Regions from separate parts of the Tardiphaga sp. 813_E8_N1_3 genome, predicted to be linked through region 2. Evidence: riboswitches for the same ligand, from Rfam matches in the RefSeq annotation. Region 2 holds a riboswitch; each other region holds the start of a gene.
What was found. Region 2 has a riboswitch for cobalamin ahead of AB8A33_RS25880 (TonB-dependent receptor). Riboswitches for the same ligand answer to the same signal wherever they lie in the genome.

Region 1 (7,828 bases), 920 kb from region 2:
GCGATGCGCGCTATCTTCTGCTCGCCAAGGCCGCGCGCAGCGTCGGAGCATTCCATGTACTGACTGCCCATACCCGCGATGATCAGGCCGAGACCCTGCTGATGCGGATGGCGCGCGGCAGCGGCATCGCCGGCCTCGCGGGTATGGCGCGGCTGACCGAGCGTGATGGCATCCAGCTCGCGCGTCCTTTTTTGCACATCGCGAAAGTGCAACTTGTTGCTACGCTGACCAAAGCGAAAATCGACTTCGCGACCGATCCGAGTAACTCCGATCCAAGCTACGCCCGTCCGCGGCTGCGGGCTCTGATGCCGGCGCTGGCGTCCGAGGGCTTCGATTCGCGCAACCTCGCCCGGCTGGCGACGCGGTTGCGGCGTGCCGATGCGGCGCTGGAGCTGATGGTCGATGGAGCAGAGCGTTTTCTGGCACTGCACAGCCCGGGCAGGGTGCCTGAAACCATCGATGCGGGAGCATTTGCGGGGCTGGCGGAGGAAATTCGCGTCCGGTTGTTGCTGCGGATGATCGATCAGGTCGGGCACGAAGGGCCGGCCGAGCTCGGCAAGGTCGAAACGCTCGTATTCGCGATAGTCCAGGCCACGCGATCGGGCGGGAGAGGTATTCTGCTGAAGCAGACGCTCGCCGGTGCCATGATCACGCTGACGCAGGACCGCCTGAGAATCGTTGCGGCGCCGCCCAGGCGTCGCCGCGCCGATTGAGTGCAAAGACGTACCTGTTGCCCCACGGTACCTTAACCACCGTGGGAAAACCCTGTCAGCACTGCCATTATTTGAACCGGAAATGCGCGTAGATGCGTTAAATAGTCCATCCCAGTTCCCTTGGCAGCGCCCTCGGTCGCACCTAGATTGTATCCGACCGACCCAGGGTGAACCCTTGTGGCGACTCACAAGGGAATAAGGCCGCGATTTCGCGCGGCGACGAAGGAAGATCGATGAACGCGAACCTGCGCAATTTTGCCCTCTGGGTCATTATCGTTTTGCTGCTGCTGGCGCTGTTCACGCTTTTCCAGAATCCCGGTCAGCGCACGGCCTCGCAGGACATCTCGTTCTCGCAGCTCCTCACCGAAGTTGATCAAAACCACGTCCGTGACGTCGTGATCCAAGGGCCGGAGATTCACGGCACCTTCACCAACGGCTCTAGCTTCCAGACCTATGCACCAAGCGATCCGAGCCTGATCAAGCGTCTGTATGACGCCAAGGTGTCGATCACTGCCAAGGCGCCGGGCGACAACGTTCCGTGGTTTGTCTCGTTGCTCGTGTCATGGCTGCCGTTCATCGCGCTGATCGGCGTGTGGATCTTCCTGTCGCGCCAGATGCAGGGCGGCGCCGGCAAGGCGATGGGCTTCGGCAAGTCGCGCGCCAAGATGCTGACGGAGGCCCACGGCCGCGTCACATTCGAGGACGTCGCCGGTGTCGATGAGGCCAAGCAGGATCTGCAGGAAATCGTCGAATTCCTGCGCGACCCCGGCAAGTATCAGCGCCTTGGCGGACGTATCCCGCGCGGCGTGCTGCTGGTCGGCCCTCCCGGTACCGGTAAGACGCTGATCGCGCGTGCGGTCGCGGGCGAAGCCAATGTGCCGTTCTTCACCATTTCGGGTTCGGACTTCGTCGAAATGTTCGTCGGCGTCGGCGCGTCCCGTGTGCGTGACATGTTCGAGCAGGCCAAGAAGAATGCGCCATGCATCATCTTCATCGACGAAATCGACGCGGTCGGTCGTCATCGCGGCGCCGGTCTCGGCGGCGGCAATGACGAGCGCGAACAGACCCTCAACCAGTTGCTGGTCGAGATGGATGGCTTCGAAGCCAATGAAGGCGTGATCCTGATCGCCGCTACCAACCGTCCGGACGTGCTGGATCCCGCGCTGCTGCGTCCCGGCCGTTTCGACCGTCAGGTTGTGGTACCGAATCCGGACGTCGTCGGTCGCGAGCAGATCCTCAAGGTCCATGTCCGCAAGGTGCCGCTGGCGCCGGATATCAACCTCAAGACCATCGCACGCGGCACTCCGGGTTTCTCCGGCGCTGATCTAATGAACCTCGTCAACGAAGCTGCCCTGACCGCCGCGCGCCGCAACAAGCGCATGGTGACGCAGAGCGAGTTCGAAGAGGCCAAGGACAAGGTGATGATGGGCGCCGAGCGCAAGTCGCTGGTGATGTCCGAGGAAGAGAAGATGCTGACGGCCTATCACGAAGGCGGTCACGCCATCGTCGGCCTTAACGTCGTCGCCACCGATCCGATCCACAAGGCAACGATCATTCCGCGCGGCCGTGCGCTCGGCATGGTCATGCAGTTGCCTGAGCGCGACAAGATGTCGATGTCGCTGGAGCAGATGACCTCGCGTCTCGCGATCATGATGGGCGGCCGCGTCGCTGAAGAGCTGATCTTCGGCCGCAACAAGGTCACTTCTGGTGCATCGTCGGACATCGAGCAGGCAACGCGGCTGGCTCGTATGATGGTCACCCGCTGGGGTCTCTCGGAAGAACTCGGCACGGTCGCTTATGGCGATAACAATGACGAAGTGTTCCTCGGCATGCAGATGGGTCGCCAGCAGAACGTCTCGGAATCGACCGCGCAAAAGATCGACTCCGAAGTGAAGCGTCTGGTCGCGGAAGGCTATGACGAGGCGACCAAGATCCTCACCGAGCGCCGCGAAGACCTGGAAACGCTGGCCAAGGGTCTGCTGGAATTCGAAACCCTGTCGGGCGACGAGATCGGCGATCTCCTGAACGGCAAGAAGCCGAACCGCGAGTCGGTGCTCGAGCCGTCGGGTCCGCGCACCTCCGCCGTGCCGCCCGCCGGCAAGCCCCGTCCGCGTCCGGATGGTGGACTGGAGCCGCAGCCGCAGGCGTAAAGTCGTCACACGTAAACATGCAAAACGCGGCCGAAAGGCCGCGTTTTTTTTGTTTCTGCCTCGGATCGTGGTGCACGGCACCGGACTACGCATCTACACCATTTAAGCTTTCCTCAAGCTTCCGCAGGCACCGTAGCGCCACATAGATCGTGCTTCGGGGACCGCATGACGACGACGAAGTTGAACCTGACAGAGCCGGGACGTGGGCCGATTCCGTCCGCGTTGTTGATCGTCTGTGTGACTCTCGCCGCCGTCCATATCCTGTTCTTTCCGATGTATTTCGGCCGCGGCTGGATCATCGAGGCGGATGGGCTGGGTCAGCCGACCGATTTCGTCAATGTCTGGTCCGCGGGCCGCTCGGTGCTCGATGGCCTGCCGGCTTTGGCTTATGACTGGGACATCCAGAAGAAGATCCAGGTCGCCGTGCTCGGCCAGACCTATCCCGGCAATTTCGGCTGGCATTATCCACCGCCGTTCCTGTTCATCGCAGGATTACTCGCCAAGCTGCCTTATCCGGTCGCTTTCATCGCATGGGTCGTCGCCAGCGCCGTGCCCTATCTGCTTGTAATGCGCGCGATCGTTGGTCGCCCCTTTGGCCTGCTGCTCGCCGCCGCTTTTCCTGTCGTGCTCGCCAATGTGCTCGTCGGGCAGAATGGCTTTCTCACTGCGTCACTGGTCGGCGGCATGTTGGTGCTGCTGCCGACGCGGCCGGTGCTGTCGGGCATCTGTCTCGGTCTGCTCAGCTACAAGCCGCAATATGGCCTCTTGTACCCATTGGCGCTGATCGCCGCCGCGCAGTGGCGCGCGTTCATTAGCGCAGGTGTCACCACGGTCGCGCTTGCCGGTGCCTCGTGGCTCGCTTTTGGCACCGAGAGCTGGCAGGCTTTCTTCCACTGGATTCCGATGTTCTCGCAGGCCTTTCTGGTCGAAGGCCGCGCGCCGTGGGGCAAGATGCAGAGCCTGTTCGCGCTGGTGCGCTTCTTCGATGGCAGCGAGAGATTGGCCTGGACGCTGCAATGGATGCTCATCGCGTCCCTCGCGGTATCGCTTGCCTGGCTGTGGCGCAGCCGCGTGCGCTACGAGTGGAAGGCGGCAGCCTTGGCGACGGCGACTCTGCTGGCGACGCCCTATCTGTTTCTCTACGACGTGATGGTTCTCGCGATCGCGTTCGGCTTCATCGTCCGCGTCGGCCTGTCGAAGGGCTTCCTCGGCTACGAATTGCCGATGCTCGGTCTCGCGACGGTGGCGCTCATTGCCTATCAATTTGCCGTTTCGCCCACTGGCTTGGCCGCGATGTTGCTCGTGGTCGTCTTGATCGGACTTCGCATCCGCGATTCACTCGGCGCCAACGGTGCCATGATCTCGACCGTCGCTGGATCAGGAGTTGTCCACGGTACCAACAGCCCGGCCTGATTTGTTGTCGTGACTCTGAATGCTCGCTTGACACCTCGCCGCGGATCACACCAAATGTAGACGTCACGGTCCGCCATGTCGCAAGATTTGGTGGCTAAGAGGGAAGTCGGTGAAGACGCTGTTTTTGCGTCACATTCCGGCGCTGCCCCCGCAACTGTAAGCAGTGAGTCTGTTTCGATTGAAGTCACTGATGCGTAAGCATCGGGAAGGCTGAAAACAGACATTGACCTGCGAGCCAGGAGACCTGCCGCGACACCAGAACGTCTATGGGCGGGGTGTCCCAGCGGTCGCTTGCAGGCAATGCCGGCGGATTTCCGCCGTGTATTTTGCAGCGTCCTTTCGGCCCCAGCCCCCATTGCTTGATGCATCACACGGGGTCTTGCCGATGCCTAATTCATCTTCCGTCTTATCCAATGGCCGCGATGCGGCTCATGCGCCGCTGATTCAACTGTCGCCGGAAACGCTCGCTGCGCCCGCGCGCGAACCCTCGATGCAGATCATCCGCCGCAACGGCACGGTGTCGCCGTTCGACGGCAGCAAGATTTCCGTCGCAATAACCAAGGCCTTTCTGGCAGTCGAGGGCCATACGGCGGCCGCATCGCGCCGCGTCCATGAGGCGGTGGAACAGTTGACCGGCGAAGTCGTGGCTGCGTTGACGCGCCGCGTCGGTGAAGGCCGCACCTTCCACATCGAGGACGTGCAGGATCAGGTCGAGCTGGCGCTGATGCGCAGCGAGCACCACAAGGTGGCCCGCGCCTATGTGCTGTATCGCGAGGAACGCGCCCGTACCCGCGCCGAGGAACTGGCCGCCAAGCCGGCGCTCGTCTCCACTGCCCCGGTGCTGCATGTCACGCTCGCGAATGGCACCCGCGCGCCGCTCGATTCGGCGCGTCTGGCGCTGATCGTCAACGAAGCCTGCGCCGGCTTCGACAGCGTCGATGCTGCGCCCGTGCTGGAGGAAACCCGCCGCAATCTCTATGACGGCATTACGCTGGATGAGCTGGCGCTGGCCGGCATCATGGCCGCGCGCACGCTGGTGGAGCAGGAGCCGAACTACACCTTCGTCAGCGCCCGCCTGCTGCTCGACAAGCTGCGCACGGAAGTCCTGTCCTTTGTCGGAGGCACGCCGACGCACGCGTCGCAGGCCGATATGACGACGCGTTACGCCGAATATTTCGGCGCCTATATCAAGACCGGCATTGCGGCCGAGCTGCTCGATCCTGAACTCGCGCGTTTCGATCTCAAGCGAATCGCCGCCGCGCTGAAGCCGGATGGGGACCTTCAGTTCCAGTTCCTGGGCTTGCAGACGCTCTATGACCGTTACTTCCTGCATGTGCAGGGCAATCGCATCGAATTGCCGCAGGCCTTCTTCATGCGCGTTGCCATGGGCCTCGCGCTGCGCGAAATCGACCGCGAAGCCCGCGCCATCGAATTCTACAATCTGCTGTCGTCGTTCGACTTCATGGCCTCGACGCCAACGCTGTTCAATGCGGGCACGCAGCGGCCGCAACTGTCGTCCTGCTTCCTCACCACGGTGGCCGACGATCTCGACGGCATCTTCAAGTCGGTAAAGGACAATGCACTGCTGGCGAAATATTCCGGTGGTCTCGGCAATGACTGGACGCGCGTGCGCGGTCTCGGCGCCCACATCAAGGGCACCAATGGCGAGAGCCAGGGCGTGGTCCCGTTCCTAAAGGTTGCCAATGACACGGCCATCGCCGTCAATCAGGGCGGCAAGCGCAAGGGCGCGGTGTGCGCCTATCTGGAAACCTGGCACATCGACATCGAAGAGTTCTTGGATCTTCGCAAGAACACCGGCGACGATCGCCGCCGCACCCATGACATGAACACCGCCAACTGGGTGCCGGATCTGTTCATGCAGCGCGTCGAAGCTGATGGCGAATGGACACTGTTCTCGCCCGACGAGACGCCGGAGCTGCACGACCTCTATGGCAAGCCCTTTGCCGAACGTTATGCGGCCTATGAGGAGAAGGCTGCGCGCGGCGAGATCCGCGTGTTCAAGAAGGTGCGTGCGACTGATCTCTGGCGCCGCATGCTGACCATGGTGTTCGAGACCGGCCATCCCTGGATCACCTTCAAGGATCCCTGCAACCTGCGTTCGCCGCAGCAGCATGCTGGCGTGATCCATTCGTCGAATCTCTGCACCGAGATCACGCTGAACACGTCGGACGACGAAGTCGCCGTCTGCAATCTCGGCTCGGTGAACCTGCTCAATCACATCGGCAAGGATGGTCTCGACCATGCGCAGCTCAAGCGCACCGTGACGACCGCGATGCGCATGCTCGACAATGTCATCGACATCAATTTCTACACCATCCCGGAAGCGCGCCGCTCGAACCTCAAGCATCGTCCGGTGGGTCTTGGCCTGATGGGCTTCCAGGATGCGCTGCAGGTCCAGGGCATCGCGATGGCGTCGGACGCGGCCGTGGCCTTTGCCGACACCAGCATGGAAGCGATTGCCTTCCATTCCATCTCGGCCTCGGTCGATCTCGCCGCCGAGCGCGGTCGCTATCCGTCCTTCGACGGATCGCTGTGGAGCCGCGGCATCCTGCCGATCGACTCCATAGAAATCCTCGCGGAGGCGCGGGGCGGCGTGCAGATGGATCGTTCGATCACGCTCGACTGGAGCGGCCTGCGTGCACGGGTGAAAGACACCGGCATGCGCAATTCCAACGTGATGGCGATCGCGCCGACGGCGACGATCTCCAACATCTGCGGCGTCGCGCAGTCGATCGAGCCGGCCTATCAGAACCTCTATGTCAAATCGAACATGTCAGGTGATTTCACGGTGGTGAACGCCTTCCTTGTGCGCGATCTGAAAAAGAGGGGCCTGTGGGACGAAGTCATGGTCTCCGACCTGAAATATTTCGACGGCAGTGTCGGGTCGATCGACCGCGTGCCCGATGACCTCAAGGCGCTCTATGCGACCTCGTTCGAGATCGATAGTGCATGGTTGATCGAGGCGGCCTCGCGCCGGCAGAAATGGATCGATCAGGCGCAGTCGCTCAATCTCTATATTGCCAACCCATCCGGCAAGAAGCTCGACCAGCTCTATCGCCTGGCCTGGACGCTGGGATTGAAGACGACCTACTACCTGCGCTCGCGCAGTGCCACGCATGTGGAGAAGTCGACGCTGAAGGGCACCGACGGCAAGCTCAATGCCGTGTCAGCAACGGTCGCAGCAGCGAAGACGGCGGGGGCGCCGATCCTCGTTCAGCCGTCTGCCGTCACCGCGCCAGAGCTGAACGTCGCAATGGCCTGCTCGATCGACAATCCCGAATGCGAGGCGTGCCAGTAAGGCACGCTTCACTCAGCGTCATTGCGAGGAGCCTCTTGGCGACGAAGCAATCCAGTCTTTCGTCTTGAGGCGTCTGGATTGCTTTGCTTCGCTCGCAATCACGGCACAAAACATTTCGCTCTCTCCGCGCTCGGCGCGACCGATTTCCAAGGATATCTTTTATGCTCGACTGGTCCGACACTTCATCCGCCTCCAAGGCGCCCGCCTTCATCCCGCTCCCGGAAACACCCATC
Region 2 (7,828 bases):
CCGCCGATTTGATGAAGCGCAGGATATCGGCAATCTCCAGCTCGCGGCCCCGCACTGGGCCGTCGGCCTGCGCGATCGCTTCCGAGCCCTTCTTGTCGGCGGCATTGTCATAGACGACGAGGCCGATCGGCATGTCGGAGGCGATCACCTTCCAGGTCGCCTTCGACGCCATCAAGGCGCGCTTCAGCCAGGCCATCTGCTCCGGGCCGATGAAATACGCATCGGGACCATAGGTCTCCTGCAGGTTCGGGCCATTGGGGCCGCGATAGCTGCGCTCGTCCAGCATGAAGACATCGAGATGTGGACCGTAGTTGAGCGTGCGATAGACGCGTCCGGGTTCGGTCGGGTTGACCGAGATCGGATACATCTCGTGAAAGGCACGGGCGCCGCGCGCGGCCAGCAGCGTGATGTCGCGCTCTTTGTAAGATGACGGCAACTGCTTCGATGAGGACCAGTTGTTGGTGACCTCGTGATCGTCCCACTGGCCGAAGATCGGCACCTGCGCATTGAAGGCACGAACATTGTCGTCCAGCAGATTGTATTTGTGCGCAGCGCGGAATTCGTCGAGCGTCTCGGCGACCTTCGCCTTTTCCGGCACCGTAATGGTGTTTTTCCAGATCGTGCCGTCCGGCAATTTTGCTTCGGGCAGGATCGGGCCGTCAGCGTAAATCGTGTCGCCGGAATGGATCAGGAAATCCGGATTGTGCTTGCGCATGGTGGCGAAGGTGACCATGCCGCCGTCATCGGCATTGATGCCCCAGCCTTGGCCTGCGACATCGCCGCCCCAAACAAAGGACACATCGCGGCGATCCGCCGGCGCGGTGCGGAAGCGGCCGATCACGGGCTCGCCGACGATGTCGGTATGCGAGAGATCGCAGAATTTGACGCGGTAGAAGATGTCCTGCCCGGCCGGCAAATTATCGAGCAGCAGCTTCACCGTGAAATCGGTTTCAGGCAGCGCCCTGACGACAGGCAACATGCGCGCATTGCTGAAGGATTCGGTGGTGGCGACTTCCACTATCATCTGCGCCGGGCGATCGGCGCGCGACCAGATCATGCCGCTGCTCGTCCCGACATCGCCGGACTGCACGCCATGCGATACGGCCGGACGATCCGCCGCGCGGCTGAGGTAAGGCATCGCCAGGAAGCTTGCGCCTGCTGCAGCTGACTGCGTGAGAAAACGACGGCGGGAAATACGTAATACCGAAAACTTGTACGCCATGGCGAACTCCTGATCCTGGCTCTGGCACCAGTGGCTCTAGGCAAATCGCTTGACGCTGCGATGACAGGTGATGCGCAATATCAACACCCGTCAGCACACGTTGCGAGTGACTAGCAACTTGATTGACACATTTGGAAATTTCACCTTAACGTGAAGGCGACGGTTCCCTTCGGGGATCAAAAGGGAATGCGGTGAGGGGGATCCCCCGATTCCGCGGCTGCCCCCGCAACTGTAAGCGGCGAGCCTGCGCCAAGAGCCACTGGGTATTCACCTGGGAAGGCGGCAACAGGCATTGACCCGTGAGCCAGGAGACCTGCCGCCAGTCGTGGTCACACGCGAGCACATTGGGCGGGGTGTCCTGGTGGAAGTCACACTGCCTGTTTGAAAGCAGCGGGGCGACTTGGTTTGCGGTGACGTGCCACGTAACCGCGAGTCCTGTAGATGACCTCCGTTTCTCCCGTCGCATTGAAGCGACATACTCCCTTTCTTTATTCTGTTGCTCTCTCCTGCTTGTTGTGTCCGAGCGAAAGCTGGGCGCAAGCTGCACAGCCAAGCCAGACGCTCGATCCCGTTGTAGTCCAGCCGTCGGCGACGCCTCAGCGCGCACGCCGCACCACGAACGGCAATGCATCGCGTGCTGCGCGCTCACGCCAGCAGCGCAATGTCGCCGCCAATACCGGCGCGCCGGTTACCACACCGACAGGCCCCGTCTTCGCAGCGCCGACGCTCAACCTCACGGGCACTACATCCACCGGCAGCCGCCTCGGCCTGACGCGCCTGCAGACGCCTGCCAGCGTCGAGGTGATCTCGGCCGAGACCATCGCCGAACGCGGCCAGCAGAACGTACTCGATGCCGTGACGCAGAACGCCACCGGCATAACGGCCATCGGAGATCCCGGCAACGGCGGCGTTGCCTTCAGCACCCGTGGCTTCACCGGCGTGGATTCGGTGAAGATGTTGCTCGATGGCACGCGACTCTACGTCGCTTCGGGCACGGTCAACTTCCCGTTTGACACTTGGTCCACCGAACGCATCGAGGTGTTGCGTGGTCCGGCGTCCGTGATGTTCGGCGAGGGTGCCGTCGGCGGCGCTATCAACATAGTCTCGAAGATGCCGTCATGGATCCCGCAAAACCAGGCCGAAATCTCGCTCGACAGCAACATGACCCGCCGCATCGCGGTGGACAGCGGCGGACCGATCAACAAGGACGTTGCCTACCGCATCACGGCTACCGGTAACATGTCGGACGGCTGGGTCGATCGCGGCAACAACTCGAATGTCGCGCTGCATGCCACCGTACAGATCAAGCAGACCGAAGACCTCGTCTGGACGATCTCGACCGACTACGGCGATCGCCACCCGATGCGCTATTTCGGCACGCCGCTGATCAACGGACAGTTCGATCCCGCCCTGCGCTTCAAGAATTACAATGTCGGCGACAGCACGATCCGCTGGCAGGACAGCTGGAGCCAGGTGAAGACCGAATGGCAGGTTGCCGACGGCATCTCGATCCGCAACACGCTGTATTACATGTACAGCCAGCGGCACTGGAAAGAGCTCGAAAACTACGCATTCAATCCGGCAACGGGCCAGATCGACCGCAGCTCATATTTCGAAATCTTCCATAACCAGCAGCAGATCGGCGATCGCTTCGACGCCACGTTCAAGGGCCATGTGCTCGGCATGGCCAATGAGTTTTTGGCCGGTTTCGACGTCAATCGCATCGACTTCAAGCACACCAACAACTCGCCCTATGGCGGATCGTCATCGGTCGATCCGATCAACTTCGATCCCGGCCTGTTCAGCAGCCCGGACCCGACGATTCCCGGCTTCAGGAGCGTCGCCAATCAATACGCGTTCTTCGCCGAAAATCGACTGGCCATCACCGAACAATTGTCGCTGATCGCGGGCGTCCGCCAAGATCAGCCGACCATTGAGCGAACCGACTATCGCAAACCCGCCAACAGTTACACCCGGGACTATTCTGCGACCTCGTGGCGCGTCGGCGCGGTCTATACACCGATCCAGAATCTCGCTTTCTATGGCCAGTATTCGACGGCTGTGGATACGGTCGGCGGACTGATCTCGGCGAGCAATGCCAATGCGAAATTCGATCTCGCAACCGGCAAGCAGGCCGAGATCGGCGTCAAGCAGTCGTTCTGGGGCGGTCGCGGTGAGTGGACGCTAGCAGGCTATGAGATCGTGAAGAACAATCTGATCACTCCCATTCCCGGCGGTGGCGGAACAGTACAACAAGTCGGCCAGCAATCGTCGCGAGGTATCGAAGCCTCGATCGGCCTCGCGCTCGACCACGGCTGGCGCATCGACGCCAACACCGCTTTCCTGCGCGCGAAATATGACGACTTCCAGCAAGCGACCATCGGGGTGAATTATGCGGGCAACGTCCCCATCAACGTCCCGCAGAACGTCTCCAACATCTGGGCGACATGGGCTTTCACAGCGAACTGGTCAGCCAATGCCGGCGTGCAGATCGTCGGCAAGACCTTTGCTGACAATGCCAATACGCTGGAAATGCCGAGCTACACGCTGGTCAATGCCGGCCTGCAGTGGAAGCCGGACGTCAACACCACGGTGTCACTGCGCGTCTATAACCTGTTCGACAAGATCTACGCGACGTCGAGCTACAGCGACAATCAGTGGGTCCTCGGCATGCCACGCACCGCTCAACTCGCCGTCAACGTGAGGTTCTGAGCTTGTCACGCAAGCTGACACGCACTCTCCGGCGGTGGCTGTATATCGGCCACCGCTGGGTCGGCATCGTCACCTGTCTCTTCTTCGCGATGTGGTTCATCTCCGGCGTAGTGATGATGTATGTCGCGTTTCCCAACCTCTCCGATACGGAGCGGCTGGCGACATTGCCTGACATCACCTGGGAGAAAGTTACCCTCTCTCCCGACGACGCGATGAAGAAGGCTGGCGCCGCGCGCTATCCGCGCGATCTGCGATTGAACATGATCGCCGATGAGCCGGTCTATCGATTGACCGGCTGGGACGGCAAACGGCAAACGATCTCTGCCATCGATGGCCGCGCCATCACTGACGTCTCCAAACAACAAGCGCTTGCAGTCGCAAGCTATCATCCAGCGAGCCAATCACCGCAACTCGAAGAAATCGTCGATCGCGACCAATGGAGTGTCACCGCGCGTTACGATCCGCTGCGGCCGTTGTATCTCATCGCGCTCGGCGATGATGCCGGCACCAAACTCTACGTCTCCTCGCGCTCCGGCGAGATCGCGCTCGATACCAGCCGTACCGAACGCTTCTGGAACTGGCTCGGCTCGATCCCGCACTGGATCTATCCGACCGTGCTGCGCCAGGACGGACCGCTGTGGCGGCTGGTGGTGCTGTGGATCTCCGGCATCTGTTTGATCGTCGGCGTTACCGGAATCTGGATCGGCATTCTGCGCGTGCGCCTGAAGCAACGTTATGCGAACGGCAACATCACGCCCTATCGCGGCTGGATGGCGTGGCATCACATCACCGGACTGATCGCCGGGCTGTTCGTGCTGACCTGGATGTTCTCGGGCTGGCTGTCGCTCGATCCCGGCCGGGTTTTTGCCGACCGCAATACGCCACGCGAGGTATTGGAGCGCTATGCCGGCCACGATGCGCCAACCATCGCTGCAGCCATTCGCGTACCAGCGGACAAAGCCGCGGTCGAAGCGCGCTTCGTATGGATCGACGGGATGCCGCTGATGATCGTCGCGTCACGCGACGGCACGAAGACGGTGATCGATCCGGCAAGCGGCGAAATCGCAAGATTGCCGCAAGATCGTCTCTGGAAAGCCGCAACAACGCTGCTGCCGGACTCGCGCCTCGAAAACCGGCTAACTATCGGAGAGTACGACGCTTATTGGTACACGCACCACAATGACCGCGAACTGCCGGTGCTGCGCGCCAAATTCGATGACGACGCGCAGACCTGGTTTCACATCAGCCCCGTCACCGGCGACATCCTCGGCCGCGTCGACTCAAGCCGGCGCACCTATCGCTGGCTGTTCAACGCGCTGCACAGTTTCGATTTTCAGTTGCTGCTGATGTATCGCCCAGCCTGGGACATCGTGGTGTGGCTGCTGTCGATTCTCGGCACCATCGTCTCGATAAGCGGCGTCGTGATCGGTTGGCGCTATCTCAAACGCTAGACCGCCAGCGGCCGCGGCGGCTGGCGCAATTGCTCCGGCGGATTCATCGGCTCCGGCGGTATCATCCCGATCAGTGCCTTGCGGTCGGCGACGGCGTTGTGGAATTGCTCAAGCGCAATGTTGAAGGCTGTCAGCGTGCCTTCCTCGATGGCACCGTGCTCGTAGCAATTCAGCGTATGACGCAGAATATCGTCGGCCTCCGCCTGCATCGTATCGAGCTCTTCGAGCGACTCGCTCTTGCGCGCGGCGGCGATCATGTCGAGCAGACGATCGCGCTCCGACACATTCACGTTGCGCTCGTCCTTCTTCAGATAGCTCGCGAACCAGGCGCCGATCGAGCCCATCGCCGAGAGCCCCATCAGGCTCCACCAGATGTAATCGCTGTAGCGATCGAGGAAGGTTTTTTCTTCGCCATCCACATAGGCGGCCGCGCCGGGATGCACGGGGATCACCGCATCCTTGTCGGTATCCGGCGTCTCGATCTTCGCCGCCAGCGGGAAGTCGTTGATGATCTGCTGACGGATCGCAAACAGCTGCCGCGTGAAGGCGGCAATGGTCACATCCGACAGGCTCTGCCGTGCCACGATGTGATGCGAGAAGCTGATGGTCTTGACGTCATCGTCCGGCCGCGCCGGCGCGCCGCCGAATGCGCCTGCAGGAATTTCCGATGATTCATACATCGGGAAATTCTGCGCGATGGCTTCGGCCGAATCGATCGCGAGGAAAGTCGGCGTGCCATCGCGGCTCGAAGCCTGGATGGCGTCATTGGTGATCTTGCTGTTCACCGGGCCGGCCGCAATGAACGCATCGACCTTCTGGTCCTTCACCGCCTCGGCCACTTCGGTGGTCGAGAACTGCACGATGGTGACCTTGGCCGGATCGACGCCGTATTGCCGCAGGATAATGTTGAGCAGATTGACGTTGGCCTGCGTCTTGCCGATCACGCCGACGCGCCGGCCGGCGAGCTGCGAGAATTTGGTGATCTTCGGCCCGGACTTCTTGCCCTTGGCGGCCGGCGGCACCCAGATCACGGCGACATTCTTGCGCAGCGTGGCGACGGCGCGCGCGTTCTTCGGCACTTCGAGATCGCCGCGAATGATCGCGAGATCGGCCTTGCCATCCGCGAGCGCCTTGGCGCTGGCGGTGGCGCCTTCGGTGAGGATCGGTCGCAGCCGGACGGTATAGTGATCGCGCGAGAACGACTGCACCAGCGCCTGCACGACCTTGACGTCGTCGCTGTTCGGCGGACCGACGGCGATCCGCAGCGGCACCGGCTTCATAGCGAAGTAGTAAGCGCCGGCCACGGCCGCGACGATCGCCAGCGTCCCCGCCAGCGTGATCAGCGTCATCTTGCGCCGGATCGACCGCGGCGACGGCGGTCCCACCGGCCCGATAACATCGGGACCGTCTGCCATGGATCTGGAAAACAATCGCTTCAAATTCATCTGCGCCAAATGGGTTCGAGCGACAATGTAGCAAAGTTTCGGGTCGACGCGCCGTTCCAACGGCAGCATGGTTACCGGCACGCTTGATTACCGTTCTGCATGCGCGGCATTTGCTGCCTTATTGTGGCATGGATCCCAACTGTGTCACCGGGCGTTAGAGTAAAGTTCAAGTGAAGCAGGAGGTTGGCATGGTGGAACGACTCTCGGCCGAGGCCCGCAAGGCGGCGCTGAAGGAGCTCTCGGGCTGGAGCGAGGTTTCCGGGCGCGATGCCATCGCCCGGACCTTCACGTTCAAGGACTTCAACGAGGCCTTCGGCTTCATGGCGCGGGTCGCTCTGGTCGCCGAGAAGAGCGACCACCATCCGGAATGGCGCAATGTTTACAAGACGGTGGAGGTAGTACTGTCCACCCACGACGCTGACGGCGTGACCAAGCGCGATGTCGATCTGGCGAAGGCCATGAATACCATCGCCGGGCAACTCGGCCACTCCTGAGCGTTGCTGAACGTTGCGACCGCCGCGCCAAATCACCATTTAATCGGAACGCTGCAAACTGCAGCCGTGAGGACATTGCCGATGGCAACCGACCACAGCGTGGGCTTCGAGCCAGCCGATGAACTGGCCAAAGACCGCGAAAGCGTACGCAAGCAGTTCTGGCGCAAGCTGAAGAAGCTGGCCGTCAAGGTGCCTTTCGCCGAAGACTTGCTGGCCGCTTATTACTGCGCCTTCGACCGGCAGACGCCGCGTCATGTCCAGGCGGCGCTGCTCGGCGCCATCGCCTATTTCGTGCTGCCGTTCGATTTCGTGCCAGACATGCTGCCGGTTCTGGGATTCACGGACGATGCCGCGGTGCTGGCGACAGCTTTGCGCATGGTGGCGAGCCACATCAACGAGGACCATCGCGCGGCTGCCAGAGCGGCCATCGCACGTGGATTGGCGAAAGGTGAAACGGACGCGTAATCCGCGTCCGCCTCATTCAGCTTTATGGATGAAGGATCA
Region 3 (7,828 bases), 4.1 Mb from region 2:
GTCCTCGGCGATCACTGCGGCGCGCTTGGGATCGAGATCGGTCGCCATGGCATATTCGTCGACTAGGTTCTCCAGCCGCGCCAGATCGTCGTGCAATTCGGCCCGCGTCATCGGTGGTGTCAGGTGATCGATGATCACGGCGGAGGCACGGCGCTTTGCCTGAATGCCCTCGCCGGGATCGTTGACGATGAACGGATAGAGATGCGGCAGCGGACCAAGTACGGCATCGGGTAAACAATCGGCCGACAGGCCTGCGCTTTTACCCGGCAGCCATTCGAGATTGCCGTGCTTGCCGAGATGCACCACCGCATGCGCATCAAAGTCGCGGCGCAGCCAGAGATAAAAGGCGAGATAGTGATGCGGCGGCACCAGATCGGGATCGTGATAGGTGCTCTTCGGATCGATATTGTAACCGCGTGCCGGCTGCACACCGACGGTGATGTTGCCGAAACGATGCAGGCCAAGGCGGAAGGCGCCATCGACGACATGCGGATCGCTCGCAGCTTTGCCCCAGCGCGACTCAATAGCGACCTGCACATTGGCCGGCAGCGTCGCAAAAGCCGCACTATAATCAGCTAGCGACCACGTCACGCCACCGCTTCGCTCCGCGCGACCGACAAGCGCATTCGTTGGACCCTGCTGCAACAGCTGCATCATGGCGGTCGTCATATCGGGCGCGTCACCCGTGATGTATCCGGCTTCGGCCATGGCGGCGATCACATCGATCAGGCTCTGCGGCGTATCGAGGCCAACGCCGTTGGCAAGACGGCCATCGCGGTTGGGATAATTCGCAAGGATCAGTGCGACGCGACGTTCGCTCGCTGACGAACGACGCAAGCGCACCCAGGCCTTTGCGAGATCGGCCGTGGCATCGACGCGATCCTGCACCGGCTGCAGTGTCGTCGGCGCGAAGCCGCCGTCGCTTGTGCCGCGTTCCTTGAAGGCGATGGCATTGGCGAAGATGCGCCCGTCGACTTCCGGCAGCACCACATGCATCGCCAGATCACGCGGTGTCAGGCCACGGGTCGACGCTTCCCAGCTGGCGCGCGAGATGCCGGCCTGGGCGACCTGCAGAATCGGACAGCCCGACGCCGACAATACACCGGCATCGTCATGCGCGGTTGCCGTCGCGAAGGCCGTCGCGTTGATGATGATATCGGGCGGATAGGCTGCCAGCGCAGCCCGCAGGAACGCGGCGGAGCGCTCGTCTTTCAGGCTGGTGACATAGAGGCAAACCGCATTGAGGCCGCGCGCGTCGAGCGACAGACGCAATGCATCGATTGCCGCCGTATCGCCTCCGGCGACCAGCGCGCGATAGAAGATCACGATGGCATTGGGGCGATTATCCGTCACAGGCTCGCTCGGCCAGAAGCCGGCTGACGGCATCGGTCGTGCCGCAGGTGGCTCCTCACCGTGACCGATCAAATGCGCGGCATAGCGCAGTGCCAGCTGCGCGTTGTCGACACCGCCCTCGCTGCAATAGCGCCACAACGCATGGGTTTCGTCGCTGCTGACCGTGCCGCGGGCGGCCAGTTCGGCATTCCAGTCCATCTCGCCGGGCAGGCAGGCGAACTTGCTACCGCGGTTCAGCGCGTCGCTGCGCAGGCTCTCCACGCCATGGGGCCAATAGCTGATGCCGCCGAGCATGCGCAGCATCACTATCTTCGCCTTGGCCAGCGTACGCTCGACATAGAGATCGACCGATGCGGGATGACCGAGCGCCAGCATGTTGGTGAGGCGCACGCTCGGGAAATCAGCGGGCAGTGCCGCATGCGCCGCATTGAACGCCGCCAGATCGCTGTCCGCCGCCGACAGCACGACGATGTCGGCAGTGTCCTGCCCGAGATCGCGGGCGACGTCGCCGTCGTCAATACTGCCGGAGGTATCGAGCTTCAGATGCATGCGGGTGAACCTGCGTTACCCGGCGAGTGCCTTTCGCACCGCGTCGCCGTCGAATCCCTTGAGGCCGATGACCACCAGATGCTCGGCCTGCGTCACGTCCGGCCGGGCGAAGGCGAGTTCAACGCGGGCGCCGACGGCCTGCACGACGATCGGAGCGGATTTATCGGCAATGCGGGCATGGCCCTTCACACGGAGGACGCCGTCGAGGCCAAGCGCGTCGCTGATCCGCGCGCGCATCGCGTCGATGCTGGTCGCAGCGGTCGGTTTAACGACGATGCTGTCGAAATCGTCATGGTCGTGTTCTTCTTCCTCGCCGTGATGACCGACGCGCACGGCCATGTCGTCCTCGGCAGCGGCATTGAGGCCGATCAATACCGATGGCGCGAGATCACCCTTGGAGCGCACGATGCTGACACCGGGGCGCAGCACAGCCTTCAGCTTGGCTTCGATCTCGGCGAGCTTTTCCGGGGCGACGAGATCGCTCTTCGAGAGCACCACGAGATCGGCGCAAGCGAGCTGGTCCTCGAATACTTCCTCGATGGGATCGTCGTGCTCGATACCCTCGTCCCTGGCGCGTTGCTCGGCAACGGCATCTTCGTCCAGCGTCACGCGCCCCTCGGACAAAGCCAGCGCATCGACGATGGTAACGACGCCATCGACAGTGGCGCGGGTCTTTACCGCGGGCCACGCGAAGGCCTTCAGCAGCGGCTGCGGTAGCGCCAAACCGGACGTCTCGATGACGATGGCGTCGAGCGGACGTTCACGAGACAGCAGCTTGTCCATGGTCGGCACGAAATCGTCAGCGACCGTGCAGCAGATGCAGCCATTGGTGAGCTCGACGATATCGCCAGGCGCGCAGGCCTTTGCCGCGCATTCCTCGACAAGACCGCCATCGAAGCCGGCATCGCCGAATTCATTGACGATCACGGCGATGCGGCGGCCATCGGCCTGGGTCAGCAGCGAGCGCAGCAGCGTGGTCTTGCCGGCGCCGAGGAATCCGGTGAGGACGGTGACGGGAACGCGGGACATTCAATTCTCCTGGGAACGCTTGAGCCAGAGCGGAAGCCCGGCTGCAATGAAAGCAACATTCGGCACGGCGGCCGCGATGATCTGGTTGAGCCGGCCCTGCGCATCGCGAAAGGCGCGGCCGAGCGGTGTCTCCGGCACGAGGCCGAGGCCAACTTCGTTGGACACGAAAACGATCGGATAACGCGACACATCGAGAAAACGCACAAGGCGCTTGGCCTCGATCTCCGGATCGCGCTCGGCAAACATTAGATTCGACAGCCACAGTGTCAGGCAATCCACCAGCACGACGCGGCCGACCGTCGCCTCGCGCGTCAGGGCATCGACCAGCGCCAGCGGCTCTTCCACCGTGATCCAGCCTTCACCGCGCTGCTTGCGATGCTGCGCGATGCGGACATGCATCTCGTCGTCACCGGCCGTTGCGGTCGCCAGATAGATCTTCGTCAAGCCGATGCTGTTGACCAGCGCCTCGGCGAAGGACGACTTGCCGGACCGCGCACCGCCCAGCACCAATGTCGTTGTCGCGGCGGTCATTTCGGAGCACGCCCGTCTTCAGGCGACCAACGCATCGGTGGCACGCGCGCGACCATACCCTTCCGCAGCACCTCGGCGCGCTCGCGCCAAGGCACCAGGCCGTAGTCGGATTTCTGATAGGACTCCACGAAGGACACCAACGCCGCGCTGCCGCTGTCGGTCTGCAGATCACCGAACAAAAATGTGTAGCCGTCAGGACTCGTCACCGCGACCGTCGCCGGTCGCTTGCAGACGCTGAGGCACTGCACCGGACGCACCATCACGGCGCCATCGCCGAGCGCGGCCTTCACCGCATCGAACATGTCCGGCCCGATGATCGTGCCAGTTTCGGCGGCCTTGCAGCTGATGCACACGCTCACGACAACGGGACCAGCCGGCACGGAGCGCGGCGGTTCGACCGAAATTTGTTCGCCAGAGATATCGGCGCTGTCGTGATCCATGACATGCTCAGTTCACGCCCTCACGGGCTTACGAGCTTTGTTGGATCGCGCCGACAGCATTGCCGTCGGTTCGCTCCCGTCCGGTGCACCCCGCCCCGACGACGCCTCCAAAGCACAGTTCGTGATGGCAGGTCTCCTGGCTTGCGAGTCAAAGCCTGTTGCCGCCTTCCCAAGAATTCTGAAGAATTCCCAGTGGCACCGGCGCGGGCTCGTCGCTTACAGTTGCGGGGGCAGCGCCGGCCTCAAACCGGCTTCCCTATTCACCTTCCACGCGGAAGGACCATCGCAAAAGACGCTATCTGCCGGGTGCGCCGGGGTCAACCGCGCCGACGGACTGTCGCCCGGACCTGTTGACCTTGCAGGTCGTCTTGCGTCAGTTAGGCCGCGAAAAGGAACCTCATGTCCGCCCATTCCCAGCCCTTGTGGCAGCCGCCCGCCATTGCGCCTGTTGACCCGCAGATCGCGGCAGGCATCCGTGCCGTCATCGACGGCAAGGCCAAGCCGCCGGGATCGCTGGGGAGAATCGAGGACCTGGCGCTGCAGCTCGGCATGATCCGGCATCCTGGCGAACCGCGCGGCGACAATGCCGTGCTGCTGGTATTTGCCGGGGATCACGGACTCGTGGCCGAAGGCGTGTCGCAATATCCGTCGGCCGTCACGGTCGCGATGGTGATGACCTATCTGGCCGGCCGCGCCACGGCCAATGCCTTCGCCACGGCCAACAACATCGACGTCCGCGTGATCGACATCGGCGTCGCTGCGGAACTGCCTGTGCATCCGAAGCTGATCGACGCCAAGGTCCGCATGGGCACAGCCAACGCCGCGCGCGAGCCAGCGATGACGGCAGAGCACGCAGCCGATGCGCTGACGCGCGGTTTCAGAATCGCGGTTGGCGAGATCAAGGCTGGCGCCGACATCATCGCGCTCGGCGAGATGGGAATTGGCAACACGGCCTCCTCGGCATTGGTGGTTCATCGACTCGCACCGGCACCACTGGATGATTGTATCGGTGTTGGCGCCGGGCAGGATGACGCTGGCATGGCGCGCAAGCGCGCGGCGATCACGAAAGCGGCAGCGCGCAGCGCCGCAACGGCGCCGCTGGATGTGCTGGCTGAATTCGGCGGACTGGAAATCGCGGGCATGGCCGGAGCGATCCTCGGCGCAGCTTCGCAACGGCGGCCGGTGATCATCGACGGCTTCATCTCCAGCGCTGCGGCATTGCTCGCCGTTCGTCTGTGCTCGGCTGCACGCGACTATTGCGTCTTCGCGCACCGTTCGGCCGAACGCGGCCACGATATCGTACTCGATGCGCTCGATGCCAAGCCGCTACTCGATCTCGGCTTGCGGCTCGGCGAAGGCACCGGCGCGCTGCTTGCGGTGCCGGTGGTCCGTGCCGCCGCGCGCATGCTGACCGATGTTGCGAGCCTCGACGACGTGCTGGCCGGAAAGATCTAGATGAGACTGGATCCGCATCTTTTGAATGCGATCCGTTTCCTGACGGTGCTGCCGGTACCGGAAACTGTCGACGCGCAGGAAGCTGACTGGCTTGCGCGTGCAATGAAGTATTTTCCGATCGTCGGTGCCGGCATTGGGACCTCCTCCGCGATTGTGTTTCTTGTTGCCAGCGAATTCTGGTCACCGCTGATCGCGGCTTTGCTGGCGGTTACAACAAGCATCGTCATCACCAGCGCGCTGCACGAGGATGGCCTGGCCGACACCGCCGACAGTTTTGGTGGCGGCTGGACTGTCGAAAAGCGTCTTGCAATCATGAAGGACAGCCGCATCGGTAGCTATGGGGCACTGGCACTCGGCCTCGGCGTAGCGCTCCGCGTCGCGGCGCTCGCCATATTGCCGGCTTGGGCAGGTGCGGCGGCGCTGATCGCCGTCCACGCCGCAGCACGCGCCATGCCGGCCCTTGTGATGAACCGCCTGCCCTATGGCGGCGATGCCAGTGCGATGAAGGTCACTTATGCCGAAGCGCCCGTGCGGTTTGAGGAATCGTTGTTTGCACTTGTTGTCGTCGTGCTTGCGGCGATCCCGCTTGCGATCGTCTCGGTTGCCTCGTTTTTTGCGGGTCTTCTGCTCGGCGCAGTGCTTGCCGCGCTGCTCGCACTCTGGTCGCGTCGTCTGATCGGTGGCTACACCGGCGACGTGCTCGGCGCCGTCGAGCAATTATTCGAGATCGGCTTTCTGCTCGGCGTGGCAGCGCTGATCAAATAGGCCAGTTCAACGGCAATCGATAAGGCTCACCTTCAAAAGCATCCGCGCCGCGGCCGATGCGTGCGATGGATTCGATCATACGTCCCTCGCGGCCAAGCTGTTCGTCAGCCAATTGCACCATCAATTTGTTCGGCGTCACATAGGGCGAACGTTTGCGTAGTTCATCTGCAATCGCCATCTCATAGCCAAGATTGCGATCGCAGGCGATGGCGTAAGCTGCAGCGCTGGAACGGCTGATACCTGCCCAGCAGTGAATGAGCATCGGGCGATCAGCGATGCTGCCGCGGCCGAATTGAAGAATGGTATCCACGACGTCGGCATCGGGCGCGATCAGGTCCGGCGTCGCTTCGACGATATCGTGAAAGGTTAGCTCCACATGCCGCTCACGCGCCAACCCGCTCCAGTCGCGCTTGCTCGATGTGGGCGACAGAAGGGTCAGCAGATCGAAGGACGGCAGCGATTTTGCCACGGCAGCAAGGCCTCCAAGCGAGCTCACATAGATCATTCGAACACCCTGCTCGCTGTTGTCATGTCCTTCCTCTCACCCACGGCGAATGGACCTTCTTCAACCTCATGCCGCTGCGATGTCGATGATGCAAGGTCGGTTTCTTAATACCATTTCCGACCTTTTCGCACTTGCACCATCGCGAATCGAGGAAAATACACCAATCAGAACAATCGGTTACTATCTCGAACTTTCAGCAGCCGAGGCAGGCCAATCTTAAAGAAGTTGCGATAGGTATCTAACTCACGAGTGCAGAGTCCAGGACGGTACGATGCTGAACTACTTCGAAATGGCGGCATCACAAATCGGAACGATCTTCCGGGTGCCGCGCGAAAACCCCGAACTGGTGGAAGCGAAACTCGCTGCCTTCACCCGTCAGGTGCCGATGATGTATGCGCTGGTGGTCGTCAACACGACGGCACTTGCGATTACCTTTTATGGTACTGCGCCACATCTGCTTACCGTCTATCTCCCTACTGCATTCGATGCAATCTGTGTGATCCGGATACTGAGCTGGCTGAGAGCGCGGAACACCACGCTGTCACTCAACCAGGCAGTCGAGAAGCTCACCGGCTCGATCATCTTTGCAGGCATTCTCGGCGTCGCGTTCACTGCCTGGAGCCTCAGCCTGTTTCCCTATGGCGACGCCTATAGCAAAAGCCACGTTGCTTTCTTTATGGCCGTCACATCGATCGGCTGCGGCTTCTGCCTCATGCATCTGCGCGCGGCAGCGCTGATCGTGATGGCGCTGGTTGTCGTGCCCTTCGCGTTCTTTTTCGGCTCCAGCGACAATGTTGTCTTCGTCTCCATCGCCTTCAACTTCGTCGTGGTTATCGGGGCCGTTCTCTTTATGCTGCTCGGCAATTACTCCGATTTCGAGAAGCGAGTGAACTCGGAGAAGGCGCTGCGTACCAAGCAGGCTGAACTGCAGGTGCTGAGCGACAAGAATTTCCGGAATTCGAATATCGACAGCCTCACCGGTCTCCCCAATCGCCGGAACTTCTTTGCCGAGCTTGAGCGCGGCATTGTCAACACTGAGCACAGTAGCGGCGGCCTGCTGCTCGGTATCCTGGATCTTGATGGCTTCAAGCCGATCAATGACATCCATGGGCACCACACGGGTGATCGCTTGCTGGTCGAAGTCGCAGACAGACTGCGCGCACATCTCGCCCCTCACGTGTTTCTAGGCAGACTGGGCGGC
Region 4 (7,828 bases), 2.6 Mb from region 2:
GCAGGATCAGGAAATACATGATCACGAAGATCAGCGCGAAAGGCAGCAGCGACATCAGCATGCTGTTGGTGTCGCCGCCGGCTGCAGCCTGGGCAAACGCAGGGGTAATGAACATCGGGAAGTCCTCGTGAACGCTGGGGAATAACCGGCGACGCGTCGGCGTTCGGCCGGTTGGGCAAATTCGCGCGGACTATAGCGGCCGGCGTCCCAATTGCAACGGCGGTAAACCCTCTGATTTGTCTGCGATTTGTACCGCTTGCGGATGCGTTCCGGCCTCGATATGGGTGCGGCCTGAGGAAAGTCAAAAATGTCAAAAAAGCCCAATAAAACAAGCCGCCGCCCTGTCAAAAAGGCCGCTGTGACCCGCGCGGTCAAGCCCGCGGCAAAACGTCCGCGACCAGCCGCCGCTCCCCCCATGGAGGAGCGGATTGCGCTCGCCCTTGAGGCCATTGCCGCGGGCATGGCCGCCGCAGCGCCGAAGCGCTCCAATGCCGATTCTCTGGCCAGCGCCGAGGCCTTCATATGGCATCCCGACGGCCGCCTGGCTCCCGTGCCGAAGGTCTCGAGGGTCGATATCGGCTTGCTGCAGGGCATCAATCAGCAGGTCGACACCCTGATCGAGAATACCCGGCGTTTCGCCAACGGCCTGCCGGCCAATAACGCGCTGCTCTGGGGCGCGCGGGGCATGGGCAAGTCGTCGCTGGTCAAGGCGGCGCATGCCTCGGTCAATGCCAGCAAATCCGTTGCCGGCCGCTTGAAGCTGGTCGAGATCCATCGCGAGGACATCGAGAGCCTGCCGGCGTTGATGGAGCAGATCCGCGCCTCGGATTTCTATTTCATCGTGTTCTGCGACGATCTCTCTTTCGACGGCAATGACGCGTCCTACAAGTCGCTCAAGGCTGTGCTCGAAGGCGGCATCGAAGGCCGGCCGGATAACGTCATTCTCTATGCAACGTCGAACCGCCGCCATCTGCTGGCGCGCGAGATGATCGAGAACGAGCGCTCGACCGCGATCAATCCCGGCGAAGCCGTCGAGGAGAAAGTGTCGCTGTCGGATCGTTTCGGCCTGTGGCTCGGCTTCCACAAGTGCAGCCAGGACGAATATCTCGACATGGTGCGCGGCTATTGCAGCCATTACGGCATCAAGACCGACGCTGCCGGGCTGGAGCGCGACGCACTGGAATGGTCTACCACCCGCGGCTCGCGTTCGGGTCGCGTCGCCTGGCAGTTTGTGCAGGAGCTCGCCGGCCGTCTCGGCGTGAAGCTGGCGACGAAGTAACCGGCAGTTAAGTGACCGGCGAATGCCGCCCCGTCATGACGACGGGGCGGCATTCGACTTGCTCTAGGCGAGGTTTCGCAACTCGCGCGCCGCCGCGACCATATTCACGAGCGCAGGCCGCACCTCCTCCCATTTCCGGGTCTTCAGTCCGCAATCGGGATTGATCCAGAGCTGGGAGTCCGCCAGCTGCTGCCGGGCCAGCTTGAGCAGATCGACCATGTCGCGCGTTTCAGGCACCCGCGGCGAGTGGATGTCGTAAACGCCTGGGCCGATCTCGTTCGGATATTTGTAGGTCCGGAACGCATCAAGCAACTCCATCTTCGAACGTGACGTTTCGATGGAGATCACATCGGCGTCCATGGCACCGATCGCATCGATGATGTCGTTGAACTCCGAGTAGCACATATGCGTATGGATCTGCGTGTCATCCCGCACGCCTGACGAGCAGATGCGGAAGCTCTCCACGGCCCAATCGAGATAGGACTTCCATTCCGATTTGCGCAGCGGAAGCCCTTCGCGTAGTGCCGCTTCGTCGATCTGGATCATGCCGGCTCCAGCTTTTTCGAGATCGGCCACCTCATCGCGTATCGCGAGCGCGATCTGGTGACAGGCGACTTCGCGGGGAATGTCGTCACGCACGAATGACCAGTTCAGGATCGTGACAGGTCCCGTCAGCATTGCCTTCATCGGCCGCTCGGTCAGCGACTGCGAATATTGCCACCATTCGACGGTCATGGGATGCGGTCGGGACACGTCTCCGAACAGCACGGGAGGCCGCACGTAGCGGGAGCCATAGGACTGCACCCAGCCGTGTTTGGTGAAGGCGAAGCCGGAGAGCTGCTCGCCGAAATACTGCACCATGTCGTTGCGCTCGAACTCGCCATGCACCAGCACGTCGAGACCGATATTCTCCTGCCAGCGAACAGCCCTCGCCGTCTGGTTCTGCAGGAACGTCTTGTAGGCGGCATCGCTGAGCGTGCCCCTGACATTAGCCCCGCGCGCGTTTCTCACTTCCGGGGTCTGCGGAAACGAGCCGATGGTTGTTGTCGGGAATGCCGGTAGCTTGAAGCGTTGATGCTGTTCACCCGTCCGTGAGGCAAAGTCACTGCCGCGCCGACGCATGGTCACATCAACCGAGGCGACGCGCTTCGCGACCGCTAGGTCGTGGATTTTCGACGATGCCAGTCGCGCGGCCGCCGCGGCATCCGAGGCCGCGAGCGTTGCGGCAACATCAGCGCGACTGCCAGCCAGTGCTGCTCCAAGTGCGGCCAGCTCTTCCATCTTCTGGATCGAAAAGGCCAGCCAGCTTTTGACGTCCGGATCGAGATCAGTCTCAAGGCCCAGATCGATCGGCACATGCAATAGCGAACAGGATGGCGCGAGCTCAACGCGATGCCGCCCCAGCAGATCGACCATGGGCTCCAGCCCATCGAGCAGGCTGGACAGATCGGACCGCCAGATATTGCGGCCGTCGATCACGCCGAGTGAGAGGATCAGGTCCTTTCGTGCCTTCGCAGCGACTTCGTCAAACTGCTCCGATCCACGGACCAGATCGAGATGAAGCCCGGCGACGGGAAGCGATAGGGCCAGATCGAGGTTATCGCCAAGTTCGCCAAAGTAAGTGTTCAGCATGATCCTGAGCTGCGGGACCGCTTCGGCAAAAGCCGCATAAGTCCGCTGCAGCGCCTGCTGGGCCGACGTGTCGAGATCGAGCACCAGACATGGCTCATCCAGTTGCACCCATTCGGCGCCTCTGTCGGCCAATTCTCCGAGCACTTCGACGTAAACAGGTAGCAATCGATCGAGTAGCGTCACCGGATCGAATGACGCATCTGCACTCTTGGCAAGCTTCAGATAGGTCACAGGCCCGACCAGCACAGGCCGCGTCTGATAGCCCAGCGATCTCGCTTCCTCATATTCTTTGATTGGCTTGCGCGACGCGAGACAGAAGGTTTGATCTGGCGTCAGTTCCGGCACCATGAAGTGGTAGTTGGTATCAAACCACTTGGTCATCTCCTGCGCTGGCACACCGTGGGACGCATCATGCGTGTGAGAGCCATGCTTACAGGCCTCGTCATGCGCGGCGCCTTGTGATCCGCGCGCTATGGCAAAGTAGGTGGCGAAGGAAACATCCCCGCCGGTCCAGCCATAGACTTTGGGAATGGCGCCGACCATGACGCTGGTATCGAGCACTTGATCGTAGAAAGAGAAGTCGTTCGACGGCATGACCGTGACCCCGAGCGACTTCTGGCGCGCCCAGTTGGCGGCACGCAGCCCGACGCCGACATCGATCAGCGCATTCTCGTCGATTGCACCGGACCAATAACTTTCCAGCGCCATCTTGAGCTCACGCCGCGGACCGATCCGTGGCGTGCCCAATGTAGCAACAGGGAGTGAGGTAGTTGATTTTGAAGAGGTAGACTTTGACACAGTAGACATGGCTTAACCCCAATGATTGGGGGCAAAAGGCCAAAGTGACACGTCTGGATTCCACGACGGCAGTCGCGGAATCGCAACCGCACCACCGGGACACCCCGCCCGAGGACGTTTATGTTGTCGAGGCAGGTCTCCTGGCTCGCGGGTCAATGCTGCTGTCCGGCCTTCCCAAAACCTTTGCGGGCCTCAGTGACTTTAATGGACAGCGGCTCACCGCTTACAGTTGCGGGGGCAGCTCCGGCCTTGGCTTAACGCCTCACCGGCTTCCCTCTTAGCTTCGGGCAAACCTTCCCGAAGAACCACGACAGGTTCACATATGGGCAACATCGCGCGGCAGTCAACAGAGCTCGCGCGAGCTAACTCTGCCCACACGCAGCGGCGCGTTGAAGATTCCGGAGCTGGCGTGGGCCGCAGCCCCGAGGTCAAACGCATCAAGCCCGGCACGAGGCCGGGCTTGTGTGAATGCAAACTACACTTCGTGGATTGCGTTTACGCGCCGTTGAGGAACTGCAGCGGATCGACCGGCGACGATCCCTTGCGGATTTCGAAGTGAAGCTGCGGCGACGTGACTTCGCCGGACTGGCCGGACTTGCCGATCACCTGACCGCGCTTGATGGTCTCACCACGCTTCACCATCAGCTCACTCGCATGGGCATATGCGGTGACGTAGCCGTTGGAGTGACGAACGAGAACCAGATTGCCGTAACCCTTCAGCTCGTTGCCGGAATAGGCAACGACGCCATCTTCGGCAGCCTTGATCGGCGTGCCTTCCGGCACGGCGACGTTGATGCCGTCATTGGACTTGCCATTGGTCTTAGCGCCGTAGCCTGTGACCACGCGGCCGCGCACCGGCCAACGGAACGTCGGCAAAGCGCCGGTTGCGTCAGCGGCTTTAGTCGGCGATTCCGGCGTGGTTTCTTCAGGCGTCGTCGTTGCACTTGCGAGACGGGCCTTCTGTGCGGGTTCGGCAGAAGCAACACGGGCCACGGCAGCGGACGTGACCGCGCCAGCCGGAGCAGCCGTCACGGCTGCGACGGGCGCAGCGAGCGGCGCGGCTGCAGGAGCTGCAGAAGCCGTAGTACGTGCGCCGGGCACGTTGATTTTGCTACCAAGCTTCAGCTGGGCGTTCGGCGCCAAACCATTGGCGCGCGCGAGTTCGGCGACCGGCACGTTGTTCCGGCGCGAGATGCTCATCAGCGTATCGCCGCGATTGACGAAATGCGTGGTCGATGCGCCGGCGGCAGGTTTGCTCGGAGCAGCGGCAACGGCCGGAGTTGCGGCGGCGCCCTGGCGCGGAATGATCAGCGACTGGCCGGGCGACAACGCGCGCGGCCCCTTGTAGCCATTGGCCTGCAGGATCGCGGCCGACGAGACATTGTAGCGCTTCGCCAGACCATCGAGCGTATCGCTGGTGCCGACGATGATCGAGGTGCCGCCATCACGGGCAAGCCCGTTGGTCGCTGCAACCGAGCGCGGCGCCGTGGAGCCGGTGGTTTCGATCGGCGCACGTGCGGGCGGCGGCGTATACATACCGTTACCGCCCCCGCTAACGGGAGCAGCCGACGCAACCGGACGAGCTGCCGGATAGGATTGCGGCGCCGAGATCGGCGGCGGCAAAGCCTGGGATTGATACTGCGGCTGCGGATTATAGGCCGGGCGCTGATACTGCGGCAGTTCCTGGCGCTCGACCGGCGCGCGTGGTGCCCGCTGCGGCACCGAGCCGGTGGTTTCGCCTTGCCAGCCAAAGCCACGGGACTGCCCCGAGTCAAAACTTGGATTCTGAGACAGACGCGTCTGCATGTCGGCGCTGCAGCCCGCAAAACCGATAGACATCAGCGCCAGCACCGCGACCTGCGGAGCGCGACGCGAGTAAAGCAACTCGACAACGCTGGACATTGGTTACTCACTCATACGCAACAAACAACTGAATTGAGTAAACACCGTCTCCGTTACCAAGCCTTTAACCTTGCGACCAACACGTGACAGTCGTTCACGAACTTTTTTTCAGAGCTCGCGCGCGATGCCCGGAAGTGCTGGCACAAAACGCACGTCCACAAGCTCCTTTCGCTCCAATCCATCCCCGGTTTTGCGGATCCGGACCAGGGTCTGGACGCCATTATGAGGACCAACCGGCGCAACCAGAATGCCGTCCTCCTCAAGCCGGTCGGTCAACGCCACGGGCACCTCCTCCACGGCGGCGGTCACGATGATCCGGTCGAACGATCCCAGATTGGCAGCCGGATTGAGGCCATCGCCGAGCATGACCTCGATATTGTGGAGGCCGAGTGCCTCCAACCGGGTCCGGGCGGCATCGGCCAGCGTACGATAACGCTCGATGCTGAGCACGTCGCGGACGAGCTTTGACAGGATCGCGGCCTGGTAGCCCGATCCCGTGCCGACCTCGAGCACACGGTGACCAGCATTCAATTGCAGCTGTTCGGTCATATAGGCCACCACGAAGGGCTGGCTGATGGTCTGACCGCAGGCAATGGCCAAGGCCGTATCCCGCCAGGCATGGGCACGATCGTTCGGCTCGACGAAGCGATCGCGCGGAACATCCTCCATTGCGCGCAGCACCAGCCGATCGCTGATCCCACGGCGCCGCAGACCAAGCTGAAACATCATCTGTTCAGGCGGCTGTCCGACGGTAATCATGGAAAGGCCTCACGCAGCACAGGTTAGAAACACTCTCGATCTAGCAAAGATAGATTGATGTATTCTGCGATCGGAACCGGGATAGCCCCACGACAACTTTTATTGTTCCGCGCGCGGAACCGACAGCATAGCAGCCTGTTATGGGCGGGGCGCTGACATCCAGGTCTTGCTCTATCCGGGACCGAATACGCGACATGCGTCTTTGGGTCACGAAAATGGCAATGCGTCGAGATTGCGTTCAACCCGGGAATTTGCGATTTTGTTCAGAGGATTGGGGCAAGGAAACCGGCCATGACTGCAACGAACCCGCCGGGCGGCTCCGTCTTCCTGGTCGAAGACGAGGTCATGATACGCATGATGGTCGCCGATATGCTTGAGGAACTCGGCTACAGCGTGGCCGCCGAAGCCGGTGACATCAACGAAGCGATCAAGCTGGCTGGTACTGCCAAATTCGACATTGCGATCCTCGACGTCAACGTCAATGGCAAGGTGATTTCGCCGGTCGCCGAAGTGATCGCATCGCGCAACCGCCCGTTCATCTTCGCGACTGGTTATGGCGCGCAAGGCCTGCCGGAAGAATTTCGTGACCGCCCGACGCTGCAGAAGCCCTTCCAGATGGAAACGCTGGCACAGGTGCTGTCCACGACGCTCAAGGGCGTTGCGGTTTAGGCGAGCCCACTCGCCTACCTCGAAATCTCAGCCAAGCGCCTTGGTCAACGCTTCGGAGAACACATCGTCCGTGCGATCGAGACGCAGCGGCGTGACCGAGACATAGCGCGCAGCAAGCGCTGCGAGATCGGTACCCTCCAGCGGGGCTTCCGCGGCGACGATGCGCTCGAAACCGATCCAGAAATACGGATTGTTGCGGCCATCCCGCCGCTCATCGACGCGCAGAAAGCCCTGATTGCGCTTGCCCTGCCGGGTGACGACGACACCTTTCACCTCGTCGGCCGCGCAGGCCGGGAAGTTGACGTTGATGACGGTGTTCTTCGGCACGCTCGCCTTGATGACCTTACGCAGCACGTCAGGTCCGAATTTCAGCGCGGTCTCCCATTGCGGATTGTGACGCGTTTCCATCGAGAATTCCTGGCTCAACGCCACCGACGGAATGCCGAGAATGGTGCCCTCGAGCGCACCGGCGATGGTACCGGAATAGACCACGTCCTCGGCGACGTTGCGGCCCTTGTTGACGCCGGACAATACGAGATCTGGCTGCTTGTCTTTCAGGATATGACGCGCCCCCATGATGACGCAGTCGGTCGGCGTGCCGCGCACGGCATAATGCCGCGGGCCGACTTCGCGCAGCCGCAACGGATCGTTCAGCGACAATGAATGCGACACACCTGACTGATCGAGTTCGGGCGCCACCACCCAGACGTCATCGGACAATTCCTTGGCGATCTGCTCGATGATCTTCAGGCCGGGGGCGTGAATGCCGTCGTCATTGGTGCAGAGAAT

Region 1: another riboswitch for cobalamin. It lies ahead of AB8A33_RS21620 (ribonucleoside-diphosphate reductase subunit alpha); the one in region 2 lies ahead of AB8A33_RS25880 (TonB-dependent receptor).
Region 3: another riboswitch for cobalamin. It lies ahead of AB8A33_RS06560 (DUF1636 domain-containing protein); the one in region 2 lies ahead of AB8A33_RS25880 (TonB-dependent receptor).
Region 4: another riboswitch for cobalamin. It lies ahead of metE (5-methyltetrahydropteroyltriglutamate--homocysteine S-methyltransferase); the one in region 2 lies ahead of AB8A33_RS25880 (TonB-dependent receptor).

The regions. Positions count from the first base shown of each region.
Region 1 covers NZ_JBPWQE010000001.1:4,558,176-4,566,003, reverse strand. Annotated here, with positions in the region: gene tilS (tRNA lysidine(34) synthetase TilS) at 1-713, shown strand, start outside; gene ftsH (ATP-dependent zinc metalloprotease FtsH) at 947-2,863, shown strand; gene AB8A33_RS21625 (glycosyltransferase family 87 protein) at 3,029-4,276, shown strand; cobalamin riboswitch at 4,326-4,542, shown strand; gene AB8A33_RS21620 (ribonucleoside-diphosphate reductase subunit alpha) at 4,662-7,595, shown strand; gene AB8A33_RS21615 (ribonucleotide-diphosphate reductase subunit beta) at 7,757-7,828, shown strand, end outside.
Region 2 covers NZ_JBPWQE010000001.1:5,475,026-5,482,853, forward strand. Annotated here, with positions in the region: gene AB8A33_RS25875 (alkaline phosphatase D family protein) at 1-1,222, opposite strand, end outside; cobalamin riboswitch at 1,366-1,557, shown strand; gene AB8A33_RS25880 (TonB-dependent receptor) at 1,664-3,934, shown strand; gene AB8A33_RS25885 (PepSY domain-containing protein) at 3,937-5,385, shown strand; gene AB8A33_RS25890 (TAXI family TRAP transporter solute-binding subunit) at 5,382-6,800, opposite strand; gene AB8A33_RS25895 (4a-hydroxytetrahydrobiopterin dehydratase) at 7,001-7,324, shown strand; gene AB8A33_RS25900 (YkvA family protein) at 7,406-7,789, shown strand; gene AB8A33_RS25905 (NADPH:quinone oxidoreductase family protein) at 7,812-7,828, opposite strand, start outside.
Region 3 covers NZ_JBPWQE010000001.1:1,396,164-1,403,991, reverse strand. Annotated here, with positions in the region: gene cobN (cobaltochelatase subunit CobN) at 1-1,902, opposite strand, end outside; gene cobW (cobalamin biosynthesis protein CobW) at 1,918-2,931, opposite strand; gene cobU (bifunctional adenosylcobinamide kinase/adenosylcobinamide-phosphate guanylyltransferase) at 2,932-3,462, opposite strand; gene AB8A33_RS06560 (DUF1636 domain-containing protein) at 3,459-3,902, opposite strand; cobalamin riboswitch at 4,012-4,202, opposite strand; gene cobT (nicotinate-nucleotide--dimethylbenzimidazole phosphoribosyltransferase) at 4,302-5,357, shown strand; gene cobS (adenosylcobinamide-GDP ribazoletransferase) at 5,358-6,122, shown strand; gene AB8A33_RS06545 (tyrosine phosphatase family protein) at 6,115-6,627, opposite strand; gene AB8A33_RS06540 (putative bifunctional diguanylate cyclase/phosphodiesterase) at 6,899-7,828, shown strand, end outside.
Region 4 covers NZ_JBPWQE010000001.1:2,863,796-2,871,623, forward strand. Annotated here, with positions in the region: gene yajC (preprotein translocase subunit YajC) at 1-115, opposite strand, end outside; gene AB8A33_RS13700 (ATP-binding protein) at 308-1,279, shown strand; gene metE (5-methyltetrahydropteroyltriglutamate--homocysteine S-methyltransferase) at 1,343-3,718, opposite strand; cobalamin riboswitch at 3,823-4,034, opposite strand; gene AB8A33_RS13710 (peptidoglycan DD-metalloendopeptidase family protein) at 4,205-5,611, opposite strand; gene AB8A33_RS13715 (protein-L-isoaspartate(D-aspartate) O-methyltransferase) at 5,720-6,370, opposite strand; gene AB8A33_RS13720 (response regulator) at 6,662-7,039, shown strand; gene surE (5'/3'-nucleotidase SurE) at 7,067-7,828, opposite strand, start outside.